DNA from 2 places in the Gordonia sp. ABKF26 genome. Region 2 is predicted to be linked to the other one. Evidence: predicted binding sites of a transcription regulator. Region 2 holds the regulator's gene; the other holds the start of a gene.

Region 1 (3,400 bases), 940 kb from region 2:
GGCATCGGCTGCACCACAGGCATTTTCGATCGACGTGCAGGTCGCGGCGAGGTCGGTGCGGAAGACGATCGGCGGGGCCGTCTCGGTCGCCGGGACGAACGCCCACGGATCGCAGTCGACGTACCGCAGACCGTGTGCGGCCAGCTCGAGGTCGTCGAGGACGGGGGAGTGACGGATCATCAGGTGCGACGACGACCCGCGGTCGACCCGGTGCCCGGGGAACCGTTCGACGGTCGAGACGGCGCCGCCGGGGATCTCGTCCCGCTCGAGGACCTCCACCTCCCGTCCGGCCTGAGCCAGATAGGCCGCGGCGATCAGCCCGTTGTGGCCCCCGCCGATGATGACGGCGTCGCGCCGGGTTCCGTGCATGTCAGCTCCCGGCTTCGGCGCGGCGGGCCGCGGTCGGCGGTTGTAGTTCGAGGGGGAGCGGCCGTCCGAGGAAGGCGAACGGACGGGGGTCGCCGGTGAAGGTGAAATGACGCAGGACGTCGGTGAAGCCCATCCGCCGGTACAGCGACCACGCCCGGTTGTCCTCGGCAGGGATCTCCGGGGTCGAGAGGAGTACGTGACGTTCGGGCCGGTCGGCGAGAAGCCGCGCGAGCAGCCACTGGCCGATTCCTCGTCCCTGGGCGGTGGGGTGCACGTGCAATTCGGTGAGTTCGAAGTAGTCGCGAGCGATCGCCTCGATCGTCTCGGGCGGCCGGCCGGTCTGACGGAGTCCGAGTCGCAGCTGCTGGTTCCACCATTGGCCGGTCGCGCCCGTGTATCCATAGGCGATGCCGACCAGCAGGTCGTCGGGCCCGATGCCGACCGGCGGACCCACCCGACGGCGCGCGGCAGGCATGGTCCGCGCCTCGTGGGGACTCACGGTCTCGACCGCTCCCACCGCGCGCCATCCGGGCCGACCGATGTGCTCACGCCAGAGCCCGGCGCGGTGGATCTCGGTACCGCGCGGATAGTTCATCGCGGTCACGTAGATCTCCAGTGCGGGCTCGAGCCAGGCCCGGGCGTCCTGGCCGGTCAGGCTCACCAGGCGGATCGTCAACGGACTCCCGTTCTCCTCGTCGTCGTTCTTTATGTCGTCGGCTCTGTGTTGTCGTCACCGCGTATGAGTCGCCCGGCATCACCGCCGGCGCACCGCCCTCTGGGGTGGATACCGGCGCCGGACACTTCCGGGAATTGTCCTATCGATGATGCACACTCGGCAGGAATCGGGTCGCGGGTGGTGGCGTTGTACAGGCCGGCGGTGGTTTCGGGTCACAGATGTCTTGAACACCGACGCCGGGCTAGCTATATTGAACGTGTCGAACGGATGTTCGATGAATGTGCCTCCGCAAGCTGTTCGCGTTCATCCACGACACGGTCCGGCGGCGGACGAGGGAAGCGTCTGCCGCCGGACACAACGACCACACGCACGAGGAGGAGGACGGCATGGCCAGGAGTCGCAGCGCCACAGCTCTCACCCACGGGGCACCCGTCGATCCGGTGATGGTCGGCCGCGCCCGCGATCTCCTCGAGCGCGCACACCTGCTCCTCGACAATGCTGACGGTGTCGACGACGGTGCCGAACGTTTTCGACAGCTGTATCTGGTCGCCCTCCGCGCGTCGGGTGCGGCCCTGGCCGTCCACGAGCCGATCGGCACGGTCCGGCGCAGGACGTCGACCTCGAACGCGTGGACGCGCATCGGCATGGTCGCACCTGAGCTGGCGCCGATCGCAGCCCGGTTCGCGGCGCTCTCGCCGGTGCGGATGAAGATCGAGTCCGGCATCATCCGCACGGTCGACCCCGACAGCGTGGCCGGAATGCGTCTGCTCGTCCTCGACTTCCTGCGCCAGGTCGAGACGATGGTCATCGCCTACGAGCAAGGAAAACTCGGTTTCGAGGCCCCGCAGATCGGCGCGACAGCGTGAATCGGGCCACACTTTGCCGTATCTCGCACCGGCCGGTCATCCGCAACGGCGAGTAATGGTGGTCGCGGTCGGTTTCACCTCGTATCATGGGACGATATAGGCGCAGACGCCTTTCCGGTCGCGGGTGACCTTCGTCGGCGTCGCGGATCAGTGAGAAGGAGGGTCGGTGCCACTTTCGGAGCACGAGCAACGCATGCTCGAACAAATCGAGAGCGCGCTGTACGCGGAAGACCCCAAGTTTGCGTCCAGTGTCAAGCGTCGACGTCTGGGGAGGTCGAGCGGTCGTCGTCGCTTGCAGGCGGCGGCGATCTTCGTCGTCGGCCTGGTGATGCTGGTCGGCGGACTCATCGTCGACATCAGCATCGGCGGATTCCCGATAGTGAGCCTGCTGGGCTTCCTGGTGATGTTCGGGGCCGGTCTCTTCGCTCTCTGGGGAGACAGCAGCGGCACCGCCGAGTCCGGTTCGTCGGCGCCCAGGGCCGGCAAGAAGCAATCCGGGTCGTCCGGCGGCAAGCGCAAGCTGTCCGAACGTATGGAGGAGCGATTCAATCGCCGGTTCGAGCAAGAGTGATCCGCTGATCGCGACTCCGCGTTCGTCGATCGGCTGACCGACCCCGCGACACAACTGCATAGAGAGAGCCGCGTGCCTTCGGGCACGCGGCTCTTTTCGTGCTGCCGTTCGCCTCCTGTGAGTTCCGAAACACTGCGCGACGCACGGTCGAAGGGATCGGACGCACGGTCGACGGGATCGGACGCCCAGTCGACGGTGTCCCCACTTCACCCCACCGGCGATCCCCACTTCCCCCCACCGGGGCGCCCCACTATGCCCCACCCATCGGTTTCGCCTCGTCATTCAAGCCTCTCTCGCATCACAAACACCTCTTGTCACGCCGCTCGCGTCGAGATTCCTTCTCGCGACGCGCCGAGGCAGGCTTCGCCACACTCGAATCAATGTCTCTGAACTGCATATTTGCTGAGGTGGGGTGAATCAGGGGGCCGTGTGGGGTGGAAAGTGGTGGAAAGTGGGGTACTGTGGCATCACCGGGTGAGGCGCAGGACGGCGCAGAATCCGGTGGGCAGGAGGTGTCGACGTGTCCGTGCGATTCGTCGGTACCTACACGCCCAAGTTGGACGACAAGGGGCGGCTCACGCTGCCCGCCAAGTTCCGCGACGCACTGGCAGGAGGGGTAGTGGTCACCAAAGGCCAAGATCACAGCTTGTCGGTGTACCGGACCGAGGAGTTCGATGCGATCGCCGCTCGGATCGTCGAGGCATCTCGAAACGATCCCGATCTGCGTGCCTTCCAGCGAACCTTCTTCGCCGGTTCGGAAGAACAACGACCAGATGGTCAGGGCAGGATCAGCCTGTCCGCCGACCATCGTGTCTACGCGGGGCTGACGAAGGAGTGCGTGGTGTTCGGCAGTTTCGACCACCTCGAGATCTGGGACTCGGCCGCGTGGAACGAGTACCAGACCAGCCACGAGGAGAA
Region 2 (3,400 bases):
GCGGTCGTCGATCGCGTCGTCGAGCGGTGGGCCCAACGGCTCGAACAGGTCCCTGAGCACCGACGGGCGATCGTCGACGACGAGGCGCAGTGGCTCGTCGAGGAACTACGGGTCGGGTTGTTCGCCGAGCGTCTCGGTACCGCGTTCCCCGTGTCGGAGAAGCGCGTCCTACGAGCTCTGGACCGACTCGGCTGAGACGGGATCGGTGGTGGCGGTCTCGACACGTCCGCCACCGGACGCCGACGACTTCAGATCGTCGATCTCGCGCTGGAAGTCGTCCACCGAGTCGAACGACCGGTACACCGACGCGAACCGCAGGTACGCCACCTCGTCGAGATCACGCAGCGGACCCAGGATCGCGAGACCGACTTCGTTGCTGGGGATCTCGGCCGATCCGCTCGCGCGCACCGTGTCCTCGACCTGCTGGGCGAGTTGCGCGAGTGCGTCCTCGGCGACGTGCCGGCCCTGACAGGCACGACGCACACCGCGCATGACCTTCTCGCGACTGAACGGCTCGGTGACCCCGTTGCGTTTGACCACGGCGAGCACGGCGCTCTCCACCGTGGAGAATCGGCGCCCGCACTCCACACACGAGCGACGCCGTCGGATGGCCTGCCCTTCATCTGCGACACGCGAGTCGATGACCTTGGTGTCGTCGTTCTTGCAGAAGGGGCAGCGCATCGTGTCCTCACGCAGGTCGCGGGACGCTGGAACGCACCGAAACCGTGCGCCCGGCCGCTTCTCGGCCGGCCCCTGTGACATCGAGGATACCGCCCGGCCTCAGCGGTACCGGGGGGTGAGCAGGGGCTGACCCACCTGCAGCGCACTCGACGGCAGATCGTTCATCGCGACGATCTCGTCGATCACGATGTCGCGGGGCATCTCGGGCGCCACCCGGCCGGCGATCGTGCTGAGGGAATCCCCGGCGCGCACGTGGACGACCTCTGCGCTCACCGCGGCGGGCGTCATCGAGTCCGAATAGTTCTGACCGACGACACCGAACACCCACACGACGAACGCGAGGCCGACGCCGGCGAGGACCGCGACGGCGGTGCGGCGACGGCGACGGAACACCGCTGCATCCGGACCGACCGGCCCGCGGCCCCGGGCACCCACCGGGGAGCCGCAGTGCGTGCCGCCGACGCGTGGCGTCAGTGGCGACCCGCCCACCGGACGGTTGCCTGCCGGCCGGTTGTCGACGGGCCGAGAACCGTCGGACAGCGGGGTCCGGGTCCGGATACGGTCGGCGCGGTCGGTGCGCGCCCGGATGGTGTCGGGACGCTCGGTACGGACGGGAGCGACGAGAGTGGCGGTGCGCATGGTGCCCTCCGGGTGTTCGGTGCGGGATCTTCGGGTGTTCGGGTGTCTGGCGTTCGGTGTTCGAACTTCGATCAGATGTTCGATGCACTGATGTTCGAATTTGTAGCACGGCGCACCGACAAAGTCTCGCGACACATCGAACAAATGTTTGAGGTGCAGGTCGCACTCCGCTAGGCTCGGACGCGGCTGAACATCCCCACGGGCCATCTACCAGCACGTTCCGAAAACGAGAGGAACCGAACATGAGTGACACCGGCGATAGGCGCGGCCGAGCGCGGGGAGCCGACGACGAGGCCCCTATCGACGTCGCCGCCGCCGAGGCCTCACTCACCCCGCGCCAGCTCGGGGTCCTGGAAGTCATCCGCCGCTCGGTACGCGAGCGCGGTTACCCGCCGAGCATCCGCGAGATCGGCGACGAGGTCGGCCTGGCCTCGACATCGTCGGTCGCCCACCAGCTACGGACCCTCGAGCGCAAGGGTCTGCTCAAGAGGGATGCGAACCGGCCGCGTGCGGTCAACATCGCGCCGAGCGAATCGCCGTCGCCGGAGACCCCGTCGGCCGGCCGGCTGCCCGAGCCGACCTTCGTGCCGGTCCTCGGCCGGATCGCGGCCGGTGGCCCGATCCTGGCCGAGGAGGCGGTCGAGGACGTGTTCCCGCTTCCTCGCGAGCTGGTCGGCGAGGGCTCGCTCTTCTTGCTGCGCGTCGTGGGCGAGTCGATGATCGACGCCGCCATCTGCGACGGCGACTGGGTCGTCGTGCGGCAGCAGAACGTCGCCGACAACGGCGACATCGTCGCAGCGATGATCGACGGCGAGGCCACCGTGAAGACCTTCAAGCGTCAGGGCGCCAATGTGTGGCTGATGCCGCACAACGAGCTGTTCGATCCCATCCCGGGCAACGACGCCGTGATCCTCGGCAAGGTCGTCACCGTGATGCGGCGAGTCTGACCTCTCCCCCGACCGAACGGTCGAGCACCGCCGCGGCAGCTTCTCGCGCCGCGGCGGGGTCGGACGTGGCCAGCGCGGCGTCGGCGGCGGCGCGGCAGTCCTGGGCGGTCACCTCGCCGAGCCGAGCCCCCACCGCGGCGGCCGCGGTCGGCGCGCTGGACAGCGAGGTCACCCCGAGACCGACGAGCACGCAGGCGAGATTCGGATCGGCAGCCGCCTCACCGCACACCCCGACCGGCTTGCCCTGGCGGACACCCGCTGCGGCGACACCCGCGATCAGGCTGAGCACCGCAGGCTGCCACGGATCGGTCAATCCGGCGAGATCGGCCGACATCCGATCGGCCGCCATCGTGTACTGCGTCAGATCGTTGGTGCCGATCGACACGAAGTCCACCTCGGCGAGCACGGCCTCGGCCAGGATGGCGGCCGCGGGCACCTCGATCATGACCCCGGCGACCAGGCCCCGGCCGCGGACCTCCGCGGCGAAGGCGCGCGCCTCGGACGGCGAGGCGATCATCGGCGCCATGACCCACGGCGCGACGTCGGAACCCGACGCGGCGTGCGCGATCGCGTCGAGCTGGTGGGCTCGGATCTCGGGATGCGCCAGGGCGATTCGATCCCCACGGACACCGAGCGCGGGATTGGATTCGTCTGGGTGGGTCACGAACCTCAAGGGCTTGTCCGAGCCGGCGTCGAGGGTACGGATCACCACCTTCTGGCCGTCGAAGGCATCGAGTACCTCGCGGTAGATCGCCGCCTGCTCGTCGACCGATGGTTCGTCGGCGCGTTCGAGGAAGGCGAGTTCGGTGCGGAAGAGTCCGACGCCCTCGACCGGGTGCCCGGCGGCGGCCCGCGCCGACGATCCGTCGGCGACATTGGCGAGCACCGAGACGGCGATGCCGTCGGCGGTCTGCCCCGGACCCGTCCACCCGGCGACGAGCTCGGCGTGCCGACGATCCTCCTCGACTCGCGCCCGCGCCGTCTCCGCGTCCGGCTCCACCTCGACCCGGCCGGTCGTCCCATCGACGAGAACCGTTGTGCCGGGTCCGATCTCGGCGAGATCGGCCACGGCCACCACACACGGGATCCCCAGTTGCCGGGCGATGATCGCGGTGTGGCTGGTCGGCCCACCC

The links. Region 2 encodes LexA, which represses DNA repair genes until DNA is damaged. Its sites were predicted from a motif close to CGAACANNTGTTCG; they were not measured.
Region 1: the regulator LexA is predicted to act here: its motif matches at 1,306-1,319, upstream of AB4Z55_RS12325 (SAV_6107 family HEPN domain-containing protein).

The regions. Positions count from the first base shown of each region.
Region 1 is NZ_JBGCVZ010000003.1:2,631,488-2,634,887, forward strand. It holds gene AB4Z55_RS12315 (phytoene desaturase family protein) at 1-369, opposite strand, end outside; gene AB4Z55_RS12320 (GNAT family N-acetyltransferase) at 371-1,045, opposite strand; gene AB4Z55_RS12325 (SAV_6107 family HEPN domain-containing protein) at 1,432-1,911, shown strand; gene AB4Z55_RS12330 (DUF3040 domain-containing protein) at 2,078-2,482, shown strand; gene mraZ (division/cell wall cluster transcriptional repressor MraZ) at 3,003-3,400, shown strand, end outside.
Region 2 is NZ_JBGCVZ010000003.1:3,566,795-3,570,194, forward strand. It holds gene hrpA (ATP-dependent RNA helicase HrpA) at 1-195, shown strand, start outside; gene nrdR (transcriptional regulator NrdR) at 169-681, opposite strand; gene AB4Z55_RS16465 (LysM peptidoglycan-binding domain-containing protein) at 781-1,320, opposite strand; gene lexA (transcriptional repressor LexA) at 1,563-2,267, shown strand; gene AB4Z55_RS16475 (phosphoenolpyruvate--protein phosphotransferase) at 2,245-3,400, opposite strand, start outside.